DNA from 2 places in the Fictibacillus iocasae genome. Region 2 is predicted to be linked to the other one. Evidence: a T-box and tRNA genes for the amino acid it is inferred to sense, from the RefSeq annotation. Region 2 holds a T-box; the other holds one or more tRNA genes.

Region 1 (6,006 bases), on a different contig from region 2:
ATGATTGCTTCGACTATTATAGCACGCAACAGCGAAAGGGTCCGGTACCATTTCATGAAAATTTAGCGATAACGCCAATTTTCCGATGATGGTACCGGACCCCATGCTTTCTGCACTTTATACGATATGAAAGAACTTATATTGAATCCGCTTCGTGTATGCTGTGGAATCCTCGTATCCCCAGTAGCGCATGCGGCTGTTAGTGGTGTTGGCGTTAACGAGCGGTTCTCCCATCGGATCCTTCGCCACTACAATCGTGCTGTGCTCCCACCTGCCATCACCGTCAAAATCATAGCATACGATGTCACCGGGAAGCAGCTGGCTGGCAGAATATTTTTCTTCTGCGACAAGCCCAGTGCGCGATCCGCTCAAATACCAGCGAAATGCGTTCGCCACACTCCACGAATAGCTCCAGTTATTGTTTCTCATCCACCACCCTTTTGAACGGACGCCATGGTTTGTCATCTGTATACCGCCTGCGTTAATGCATTGCGAGACATAGTTCGTACAGTTCACATCGAAATTTTTGAATGAAGGGTTATGCGAATTCCACCACCGCTCGGCATACTTTACGGCTTCCATCCGCTGATAGATGCCTTTGCGGAAATCGGGCGGAGACATATCGCGGTCGATTTTACTGGCGTCGGTTGAACTTCCTTCTTCAATGATTGGGCCATCGCTCAGCATGACATCATCTTCAAACACACTGCGCCTTTCCTGAACAAGCTCTTCTACATAAAAGTCATAGCCTTGCTTGATCAGCAGGCTATGGTGCACCAGATAGTCGACCTGTGTCTTCCCGTCTGCTTCCTGTGTCCGAATGATCGAACCGCTCGTCTGATTATTGACGATGCTCGCCTTTCGTTCTTTGAGCATCTCTTTTTTTCGCAAAAAACTTTCCTGTTCCTTCACCATATAAAAGACTCTCGATGTACGCTCGCTGCCAATCATCCATTGAGACTGTGTTTGTATATAATTTTTCAGTATATTCGTCCACATGAACGGCCACTCCTCTCTGCTTTATTAACATATGAGAAAACGGCAAAAAAAAAGAACCCGCAAAATGGGTTCTACGAGGATTTCTGGCAGCTAGTATGCTCGATGGAGAGCAGTATTTCTTTCTTATCCAAACCTCCGCCATAGCCAACAAGCGCACCATTGGAGCCAATGACACGGTGGCATGGAATGAATACCGGCACAGGGTTCTGGTTATTGGCCGACCCGACGGCTCTAACCGCTTTTGGTGCACCGATTCCGGATGCCACTTCCTTATAGGAGCACGTTGATCCATATGGTATAGACGTTAGCTGCTCCCAAACTTTTTTCTGGAAAGGTGTTCCGTATAAATCATACTCTAGAGCAAATTCTCTAAGTGTTCCGTTAAAATAATTTCTTAACTGTTCTGTTGCGGCTGCTAATTTTAAAGGAGCATGAACGAGCTCTCCTTTAATAAAATACTTAGCCATCCATGCCTGAAGCGATGGAGTATTTTCGTTTAATGTGCCAAAGTCCAGCCGGCAGATCCCCTTATCGGTAGAAATAATCGTAAGCGGACCAATTATGCTTTCACATTCCTCGTAGTAGAGTACGGTTTTTATCTGACACATACATATCCCTTCTTCTTCGTTACTTGTCCTTTATACTATCCGACATGAGTAACTTTTGCGATTATGAAATTTGTTCATTTTTCATCATTTTTAGCCCTTTTTCTATCTCTGTAAGCACTTTCTCATCTTTTTCGTTTTCTTTTGCCACTATAAGATGATTCTCTGTATTTTCTCCGCCTATTTTACCAAGCGCCCATGCTGCCGTTCCGCGCATGACAGGCCGCGGGTCTTTTGTCATAACATGCACAAGATCAGAAACCGCAGAATTGTCTTTAAAATGAGCAAGAGCCAAAATGGCGTTCCGCTGTATCGGTTTTTTCCCGCGCCAAGACCCTGATACATGGCCAAACTTCTCCTTAAATTCCCGGTTGCTGATTGTAAGCAAGGGACGAAGCAGTGGCTTTGCCAGTTCTGGATCCGGCTCCATCTCCGGATGAAGATGGAAATCCTTTTTCTTATTTTCTGGACACACCGTCTGGCACGTATCGCAGCCGTAGAGCCGGTTTCCTATCTTAGAACGGTACTCATCTGGCATAAAATCTTTTGTCTGTGTCAGGTAGGCCACACATTTGTTTGAATCAAGCTGCCCCCCCTGTACGAGCGCTCCTGTCGGGCATGCCTCGACGCATATATTGCAAGATCCACACTGATCTTCCATCGGCGTGTCAGGCGGAATCGCGATGTTCGTGATTAATTCTCCTAAATACACATAAGAACCGAATTCAGGTGTAATGATCGCACAGTTCTTTCCGGTCCAGCCAATTCCCGCTCTCTCGGCGACTGCCCGGTCGGACAGCTCTCCTGTATCGACCATCGACTTCACGGCGGCATCCGGATGTTTCTCCAAAATGAATGCTTCCAGCAGCTGCAGCTTTTCCCGCAGCACATGGTGATAATCCCTTCCCCATGAGGCTCGGCAAAAAATGCCCCGCCTTGCTCCTTTCACACTTTTCGGAGCGTCTTTCATTTTAGATGGATACGCCAGAGCGATCGAAATGATGGAGGACGCACCTGATAGAAGCCGTTTTGGGTTCGTCCGCTTTTCAATATCCGGCTCTTCAAAACCTGACTGGTATCCAAGCTCCTGCTGAGTAATCAGCCTTGCTTTCAGCTGCAAAAACACGTCTGCCGCTGCAAAGCCGATCTTATCAATGCCGATTGTTTTACTATATGCGATTATCTCTTCCTTTAACTGGGCGCCTGTCATGCTGCGTCCTCCTTTCTGCAAGATTTATTCAATATATGGTACACTTGTGAATAAAAAGGGTGGTGCACATTATGAAAAAAGGGACGATCAGCCCTGCTGTCAAACAGCTTGTCCCCGGCTTTAAAATCGGATTCATTACCTACCATCATATCGCGGTTGGGGATTCTCCGCAAATGATTAAAGGCCGTTTCCAGCTATTCACTGAATCCATCCGTCTTGAGGATAAACAGCCATCAGACTGGCCGTATATTAAAGAATACCGCGATGTTTTCAAGTCTCTCGGAACAGATCCTTCCCGGTACAGACCTGCGTCAGAAGCACTGCTCCGCCGAGTACTGACAGGTAAAGACCTCAGCCCTGTAAACAGTGCTGTGGATGTTAATAACTTCTTTTCTCTGCGCCATGCACTGCCACTCGGCATATACGATGCCAAAATGATCGATGGGGATGTCGAGATCCGGCTCGGTAACGCGCAAGACGAATATGAAGGGTTAAACGGTCGTTTAATGAACATGGAAGGAAAGCTTGTCAGCTGTGATGCGAAAGGAGCATTCGGAAGCCCTATCGTTGATTCTAAACGGACTATGATGACAGAGCAGGCAAAAGAGGCCTTGCATATTATCTATCTTCCTCCGTCATTAGAGCCAGAAAATGCGGAACAGCTTCTAACATCCATCGCTCAAATGTTTACACAAGTTCACGGCGGAGAGGCTCATATCGCGCTTCTTACGTAATAAAGCACTTCCCGAGGGAAGTGCTTTATTAAAACCTACAACTAGCTTGTTATATATATAGTCATGCCAGTCTGAAAAAAGTACTTCACTCAGTAAATTTTTCTATTTATTTGGCAATTGTACAAGCCATGATGATGGAGCTGTCATAGAATATCGTACCTTGTACTTGAAAGGAGTGATGTACAATGGCAGCTTTAACGACTGGGCCTTTAAGAGAGGCAGGAAGTACAGTAACAGTAGATATTATTAACGAAGATGCAGCTGCACAGCAGACGGTTATCATGCAAGCATTCATTTTAGAAACAGATGGCACAAGAACCCCTTTCGTATCCGAAACGTTCACGATTGATCCGGGAGAGTTTGCTACGCGGACATATTCCATCGGCTTTACAGACGCTGTTGAGTTTCAGATTGATGTGTTTCCTTCCAACGATTTTTCCGCAACGTTTCGATTCGCCAATGATCTTGACGAATCCATTGGATACCTCGTCCGTCCTGAGTTAACTGAACTAACCGCGATTACTCCTATACCGTAATAGACGTGCGGACAAGCTGCCGACTGATAATCGGCAGCATTTACATACCTTCATCCATTTTTCTAGCATGTTGCTTATGGCACAAACTGTAATTAAAAAACGGCCTCTACTAAGTGTAGAAACCGTCATTGATTGTTTGTATAAGGAAGTAAAATGGTACCGGTGGCCGGGGTCGAACCGGCACTCCAGAAGGAACACGATTTTGAGTCGTGCGCGTCTGCCAATTCCGCCACACCGGCATGGAATCGAAAATAAGTGCTGCTTGCTGCTAAAATTAAAATGGAGGCGGCACCCGGACTCGAACCGGGGGTAAAGGTTTTGCAGACCCGTGCCTTACCACTTGGCTATGCCGCCGTTATAAAATAAAAAAATGGAGCGGAAGACGGGATTCGAACCCGCGACCCCCACCTTGGCAAGGTGGTATTCTACCACTGAACTACTTCCGCATATAAAAATGGCTGGGCTAGCAGGATTCGAACCTACGCGTGACGGAGTCAAAGTCCGTTGCCTTACCGCTTGGCTATAGCCCAATAATGGGGCGATCGAGGGGAATCGAACCCCCGAATGTCGGAACCACAATCCGATGCGTTAACCACTTCGCCACGACCGCCAGAATATCTAAGATGTAAATGGCAGGGGCAGTAGGAATCGAACCCACACCAAAGGTTTTGGAGACCTTCGTTCTACCTTTAAACTATGCCCCTATAAAAGGTATTGTGTTTGTCTGTCAAAAAAGAATGGTGGAGGGGGACGGATTCGAACCGCCGAACCCTGAGGGAGCGGATTTACAGTCCGCCGCGTTTAGCCACTTCGCTACCCCTCCACATGAGAGACAAATACTATTTTAATTCATGTTTGCTGATTTTTCAAGAGTGAATTTTTTTGTTGACTGATCACTCTTTGCAGCATCTTCACTAATAAAAAAGTGATGGTGCCGGCTAGAGGACTTGAACCCCCAACCTACTGATTACAAGTCAGTTGCTCTACCAATTGAGCTAAACCGGCTCAAGAGTTAAAAATATGGTGGCTCGGGACGGAATCGAACCGCCGACACGAGGATTTTCAGTCCTCTGCTCTACCGACTGAGCTACCGAGCCAAATGGCGGACCCGACCGGGGTCGAACCGGCGATCTCCTGCGTGACAGGCAGGCATGTTAACCACTACACCACGGATCCATTTGGTTGTACCTAAACGGTACTTCTGATATTTTATGAGCTAGGTGTTAATCGACGCAGTTCATAAAATAAAATTGGTTGCGGGGACAGGATTTGAACCTGCGACCTTCGGGTTATGAGCCCGACGAGCTACCAGACTGCTCCACCCCGCGACAATGAGTATGCTTACGGATGATGAGTCCGCGTTTGTTGTTTCTTCCTCTACACGCATAACCAAAGTAGTAGATGCGTCGAAACATGTCGCCGTGTAATCACTGATGATTACGCTCCATGCTCCACCCCTGCATTGATGCATGCAATGGTGTTTTTGAAAGAATAAATGGTGGAGGATGACGGGATCGAACCGCCGACCCCCTGCTTGTAAGGCAGGTGCTCTCCCAGCTGAGCTAATCCTCCGGATTTTAAAGTTGTGAATTGGTGACCCATACGGGATTCGAACCCGTGTTACCGCCGTGAAAGGGCGGTGTCTTAACCGCTTGACCAATGGGCCGATATTTTATATGTATTCATGGCGGAGAGCAAGGGATTCGAACCCTTGATACGGGGTTGACCGTATACACGATTTCCAATCGTGCTCCTTCGACCTCTCGGACAGCTCTCCAATGGCTCCACAGGCAGGACTCGAACCTGCGACCGATCGGTTAACAGCCGATAGCTCTACCACTGAGCTACTGTGGAATATGTAGTACAGCCCGGCCACGTCCTACTCTTACAGGGGGAAACCCCCAACTACCATCGGCGCTGAA
Region 2 (6,006 bases):
AAGGAGCTTTGTCCTTTTCTCCCGGTTTGTTCGCTGGCTTTTCTGATCCGCTTTCTTTGCCGCTGCACGCTGCAAGGAATACGCTCAGAATAAGTACGAGTGTCATTAGAAATGACCATTTTGACTTTTTCATGCGTTGACCTCCCCTTTATTTGTTGTTGCTTTATCGGATGAAAGTATCGTGAATTATCAGACATTTTCATCTACAAGTTCGATTATACAAGTTTTCTAACAATTGTGCATTTAATTTTTTTGCTCTTTTTACAAAAACCGCATGATATTTACGTTTACTTAACAAAAAATAGGTACAAAGAACTATATTGTAACAATAGAAAATCACCTCATTTACGCCTTATTTCTTACATTTTTTTCTAGACCTTTATTCCTGCATCCCACTTTTTTCTCTCTCTTCTCACTCTGCCGCAACAGATTTGTATCTCCTTATTGGCATCATTTTGATACAATAAACATGGCATCCAATTTTATTTGGATGTCGAGTCTCTGCCAAGTCATCCCTATTACCTATGGAGGTTTAATCATTTATGTCGAACATTGCATCGCGCTCGCTCTTGATTGCCAGTATACTGGCTTTAGGTAGTTTCCTTTTCTCTTTTTTCTTTTATCAAGAAATTTCTCTTTTACACTATATAAACACCCTGTTCATGGCTTCCCTTTTCGCCGCAATGGCTGGACTTGTCCTGTATATCCTGAAGGGCGGCCTGTTTGATCTCTTTGTTTACAGCTTCAAGAAAATGGTAAGACTGCTGACCAGGAACCCAAAATTTCACGAAATGACGATAGAAAGCGCCTTTTCACTTTCGGAGAATGTTAACACGGCCTATATGAAGCCTCTTCTCTATTCTGGGATCGGTATAGCTATCCTTACAACTATGGTTGCGTTTTTACTTTAATCTGTATATAATCTAAAAAACTAAAAAAATATTGCGATGATAAAGAGTAGTATATGATGTTGAAGCTTTCAGAGAGCCTGTGGATGGTGTGAACAGGCAGCGGATCACATAGAATGGACTTTGGAGCATCTCTGCCGAACGTTGGTTTCCTAGTAGGCCAGAGCGTGTATGTCCGCACGATACGAATTGGACAGCGCATAGATGGCTGTGCGTTTACAAGCGATTCAGTGTTTACTGAATAACAAGGGTGGCACCGCGGTCCATTCGTCCCTTATACAAGGGACGGATGGGCCTTTTTGTGTTGTATATTAATCATTAGGAGTGAGAAGGATGTCAGTTATTTTTTCAGGCATACAGCCAAGCGGGACGATTACGATCGGAAATTATTTAGGTGCACTAAGGCATTTCGTTGGTTATCAGAAAGAGCATGAATGTTATTTCTGTGTTGTTAACCAGCACGCGATTACTGTTCAGCAAGATCCTGCTGAACTGAAAAAGAACAGCAAAAAACTTGCCGCTCTATACTTGGCAGCAGGCATCAGTCCCGAAGACTCTACGCTGTTCATTCAATCAGAAGTGGCTGCACATACAAAGCTAGGATGGATTTTGCAATGTGTCTCTTATATAGGCGAGCTAGAGCGCATGACTCAATATAAAGACAAATCAAAAGGTAAAGAAGCTGTGTCAGCCGGCCTTCTCACCTATCCGCCTTTAATGGCTGCAGACATCCTCCTTTATGGAACAGATTTCGTTCCGGTCGGGGATGATCAGAAGCAGCATATTGAATTGACACGGGATATCGCCGAGCGCTTCAACAAAAAATACCGCGAAATCTTTACCATTCCACAGCCGCACATCGCCAAAGAAGGCGCGCGTATTATGAGCCTTGTCGACCCTTTGAAGAAAATGAGTAAATCCGATGAGAATGTCAATGCGTTTATCTCCATGCTGGATGATGAAAAGACGATCATGAAGAAAATAAAGCGAGCGACGACCGATTCTGATGGAGTGGTCGCGTACGACAAGGAAAACAAACCTGGCATTTCTAACTTATTAACCATTTACTCTTTATGCTCAGGTGAACCTGTTGAGTCACTTGTCCAGAAGTTTGAAGGCAAAGGGTACGGTGACTTTAAAGAGGCTGTTGCGAATGCCGTCATTTCAGTACTGAAGCCGATTCAAGAAAGGTATGAACACTATTTGCAATCATCAGAACTCGATAAAATCCTAGACGAAGGGGCTGCTAAAGCCGCCAGAAAAGCAGATAAGATGCTGAATAAAGCAGAACGAGCGATGGGGCTGGCACGGCACCGCATCTAAGACGGATAACCGAAAGAAAAGCAGCGGCTTGTGATGGCCGCTGCTTTTGTTAGGATTCAATTGACATGTGTTCCGTTTTCAAGCTCCCAAATTTTTTCGAAATATGGCTGTCCTTTTATGAGTCTTTCACACATCGCATAATGCTGGCTGGACCAGCCTGAGCGAAGTTCGTTATACAGAGCTTCCCATGCTTCGTCAAATTCCATACGCTGAATTTTGCCGTAGGCATTTGGTGTCCACTCTGTGCACCAATATCTCATCTCTGCTGTGTTTTTCGTTGTATGAAGCTGATCGAGCGCCATGAAGAGAAGCTGCTTCAATTGTCTTTCTTTCCGAGTCAACCCTCGCATATCTTCAGGATTTGGAGAAAGAATATGATATTCCTTCTCTTTTTCGGCCGTGAAGAAGCTGTAGCTCTGTACGCTCACTTGTTCTGCCATCTCAAATACAAGCTGCTCTTGACGTGGAATAAGCCGGCTCTTTCTTATTGGAATGCGGTATCCCATCGTATCAATCGTCATCGACTTCTTTTCATCAGTCATGATGAAGCAATGCTCAAGCTGCACTCTTTGGTTGTTCTTTCTTACATACGCCTTCTGATGCACTTCTTCTAACAAGGAATCTGGCAGCTCGTTCAAATCATTCTCGATATATGAAAACAGCAGGGAATCAATTTTAATAATGGGAACCTGGTCAAGCAGCTCGATATAATCATCTTTTCGCCATTCATGAAATTCACACACGTTATAACCGTTCTCTTCCCCTTCAAACCAGTTGACCCAAACATCGCGCAAGTACAGCATGAATACCCCTCACTTCTACTGTTTTGTTAAAAACAGTATAGTCAGAGGCTGTCCAATTTATTCTTTTTCTTCTTGATATTTCTTGTATCGTGTTTTCTTTTTTGAACGCGGCTTCATTGCCCCATAAACAAAAAGAAAGATACCGACAATAAGGAACAGCGTTTCCATTCGTGTTGCTGAAAAATGGAGGTAATCCCTTACACTAAGTCCTGCAGGAATGTAATTCAAGAAGAATACATTGGAAACCACACCGATCAGTGTGAGGATGAATCCTGCTGACAGTGCATAAAGCCTCAGCATACTATAAAAAGGGGGATCAAAACGATATTCAACCTAATCCCTCCACCGCTTTTTATTCACTGTATTCAGCAGCTATACAGATTATGATGCCAGATTTCAGCATACGAGAAGACCCTTTAAGAGGCAGCGCTTCTTTAAGGGTCTCGAATTAAAACTCTATTTTCTTGAAAACGAGTGAAGCATTATGTCCGCCAAAGCCGAGTGAATTAGACAATACCGCACGCACTTCCGCTTTTCTCGCTTTGTTCGGGACGTAGTCCAAATCACAGTCAGGATCTGGATTCTCGTAATTGATCGTCGGAGGAAGGATATTCTCTTGAATGGCTTTCACAGAAAAAATTGCCTCAATTCCGCCGGCCGCTCCTAGAAGATGGCCTGTCATTGATTTAGTTGAACTTACCGCAAGCTTGTAAGCATGCTGCCCAAAGGCTTCCTTTATCGCCATCGTCTCAAATTTATCATTGTACTCTGTGCTAGTTCCGTGGGCGTTTACATACGTGAAGTCTTCCGGTGCCAGTCCGCTGTCATCTATCGCCTGTTTCATCGCGCGCACTCCGCCTTCACCCCCAGGAGCCGGCTGTGTGATGTGGTAGGCATCTCCTGTCGCACCGTAGCCTGCGATTTCTGCATAAATTTTTGCTCCGCGCTTTTTGGCTGATTCATAATCTTCTAATACGAGAATACCCGCCCCTTCGCCAATAATGAAGCCTGTTCTTTGTGCATCGAACGGACGGCTTGCCGTTTTCGGATCTGGATTTAAAGACAATGCCCCTGCCTGGCAGAACCCTGCTAATGACATATCTGTGATCGGTGCTTCCGTTCCTCCTGTGATCATGACATCGGCATCGCCGCGCTGGATGACTTTAAACGCATCTCCAATCGAGTTGGCACCTGAAGCACAAGCGGTAACAGAGCAAGAGTTCATTCCTTTTGCACCCAGCATAATCGATACTTGACCTGCAGCCATATCAGGAATCATCATAGGGACGAAGAAAGGACTGACTCTGCGGTACCCTTTTTGCTCAAAAATACGAAACTGTTCTTCGTGTGTGTCCATACCGCCGATTCCCGAGCCGATCCACACCCCTACTCGCGGAGCGATCTCGTCCGTAATTTCAAGGTTTGCATCTTTAACTGCCATCTGAGAAGCAGCAACCGCAAACTGTGTGAAACGGTCCATTCTTCTAGCGTCACGCTTATCCATGAAATCTTCTGGATTAAAATCAGTAGCTTCTGCCGCAACTTTCACGGGAAATTTTTCTTTATCGCGGCGAGTAAGTTCTCCGACACCGCTTTTGCCTTCTATTATGTTTCTCCATGTTTCTTCAGCTGAATTTCCTAAAGGTGTTACGGCGCCAATTCCAGTTACTACGACTCTTCTTTTCATGACTAATTAACTCCTTTTTCTGTTAGGTTGCTATTTTCCCCATCGGATTGCTACGGCTCCCCAGGTGAGTCCGCCGCCAAAGCCTACTAAAACGATGAGATCATCATCTTTAATTTTACCATTTTCGAGCGATTCCTGAATGGCCATCGGAATCGATGCCGATGATGTGTTGCCAAACCGCTCGATAGTCGCCGCCATTTTTTCAACAGGAAGGCCCAGTCTTTCTCTTGCGGCTTCCATGATGCGAATATTCGCTTGGTGCGGTACAAGAAAGTCTACATCATCTTTAGTCAACCCTGCTTTTCCCACTACATTCAAGCATGACTCACCCATTTGTCTAACGGCAAACTTGAAAACCTCACGTCCGTTCATGACGATATTCTTTTCTTGATATAAGTGCTTCGCTCCTCTTCCGTCAGATCCGAGTTCAAATGACAGAATCCCCCTGCCTTCAGAAACCTCTGAAAGGATGGCAGCACCTGCTCCGTCGCCAAACAGCACAGCAGTGTTCCTGTCATCCCAGTCTGTGATGCGGGACAGCTTTTCTGCTCCTACAACAAGCACATTTTTATAAGTTCCTGTTTCAATAAACTGTTTTCCGATAACCATTGCATACATAAATCCAGCGCAAGCGGCGCTCACATCCATCGCTACAGCGGAGTGTGCTCCTATCCTCTCTTGTATAAGACAGCCGACTGAAGGAAACGGATTATCAGGCGTCACAGTGGCCACGATGATGCAGTCAATTTCTTCCCCTGTCATTTTGGCATTCTCAAGTGCCTGCTTGGCAGCAATTGCGGCCATGTGAGACGTGTTCATGCTTTCCTCCGCTATGCGCCTCTCTTTAATGCCTGTTCGCGTCCTGATCCATTCATCACTCGTATCCACCATTTTTTCTAAATCTTCGTTCGTCAGCACTTTTTCAGGAATGCAGCTCCCCATGCCAATAATTCCTACATTCATGTGATTACCCCTTTATAAAGAGATTGTCTTTTGTTTGGCATTTCCAACGTGTTAAGATATTGCTCCGTATTATTATCAAATATTATGACCTGGTACTAATTTTATGACAATGCGCTGTTTTTGTCTACTAGCACAGCACAAAAGATGCACAATTTTTAAAGACAGGACATATGATGCAGGGAAAACATATTGCTGAATTGAAAAAACGAGTTAGGAGTGGATACCATGCACTTTCCGCATCAAAGACCTACGATGTACCCTCCGTTGCCGCAGCAAAGCGTTCAGCAGCAGCCAGATGCTATGTATCACCGCAATGGCAGCA

Evidence for each region. A T-box is a leader RNA that pairs with one kind of tRNA and senses whether it is charged. The one in region 2 lies ahead of trpS (tryptophan--tRNA ligase), so its partner is inferred to be a tRNA-Trp.
Region 1: it has a tRNA-Trp gene. The T-box ahead of trpS (tryptophan--tRNA ligase) is inferred to sense a tRNA for this amino acid. The anticodon was not compared.

Annotation. Positions count from the first base shown of each region.
Region 1 is NZ_JBHTCP010000048.1:116,676-122,681, forward strand. It holds gene ACFQPF_RS15005 (amidase domain-containing protein) at 118-999, opposite strand; gene ACFQPF_RS15010 (methylated-DNA--[protein]-cysteine S-methyltransferase) at 1,071-1,607, opposite strand; gene queG (tRNA epoxyqueuosine(34) reductase QueG) at 1,669-2,814, opposite strand; gene ACFQPF_RS15020 (B3/B4 domain-containing protein) at 2,886-3,548, shown strand; gene ACFQPF_RS15025 (hypothetical protein) at 3,734-4,084, shown strand; tRNA gene ACFQPF_RS15030 (tRNA-Leu) at 4,239-4,323, opposite strand; tRNA gene ACFQPF_RS15035 (tRNA-Cys) at 4,365-4,438, opposite strand; tRNA gene ACFQPF_RS15040 (tRNA-Gly) at 4,456-4,530, opposite strand; tRNA gene ACFQPF_RS15045 (tRNA-Gln) at 4,540-4,614, opposite strand; tRNA gene ACFQPF_RS15050 (tRNA-His) at 4,619-4,694, opposite strand; tRNA gene ACFQPF_RS15055 (tRNA-Trp) at 4,715-4,788, opposite strand; tRNA gene ACFQPF_RS15060 (tRNA-Tyr) at 4,823-4,907, opposite strand; tRNA gene ACFQPF_RS15065 (tRNA-Thr) at 5,014-5,089, opposite strand; tRNA gene ACFQPF_RS15070 (tRNA-Phe) at 5,106-5,181, opposite strand; tRNA gene ACFQPF_RS15075 (tRNA-Asp) at 5,185-5,260, opposite strand; tRNA gene ACFQPF_RS15080 (tRNA-Met) at 5,336-5,412, opposite strand; tRNA gene ACFQPF_RS15085 (tRNA-Val) at 5,581-5,656, opposite strand; tRNA gene ACFQPF_RS15090 (tRNA-Glu) at 5,676-5,750, opposite strand; tRNA gene ACFQPF_RS15095 (tRNA-Ser) at 5,770-5,861, opposite strand; tRNA gene ACFQPF_RS15100 (tRNA-Asn) at 5,864-5,938, opposite strand; partial or broken rRNA gene rrf (5S ribosomal RNA) at 5,951-6,006, opposite strand, start outside.
Region 2 is NZ_JBHTCP010000014.1:114,308-120,313, reverse strand. It holds gene ACFQPF_RS08895 (peptide ABC transporter substrate-binding protein) at 1-133, opposite strand, end outside; gene ACFQPF_RS08890 (DUF3899 domain-containing protein) at 543-911, shown strand; T-box leader at 939-1,186, shown strand; gene trpS (tryptophan--tRNA ligase) at 1,242-2,231, shown strand; gene ACFQPF_RS08880 (YjbA family protein) at 2,288-3,034, opposite strand; gene ACFQPF_RS18525 (YuzI family membrane protein) at 3,092-3,334, opposite strand; gene fabF (beta-ketoacyl-ACP synthase II) at 3,483-4,721, opposite strand; gene ACFQPF_RS08870 (beta-ketoacyl-ACP synthase III) at 4,752-5,684, opposite strand; gene ACFQPF_RS08865 (YppG family protein) at 5,910-6,006, shown strand, end outside.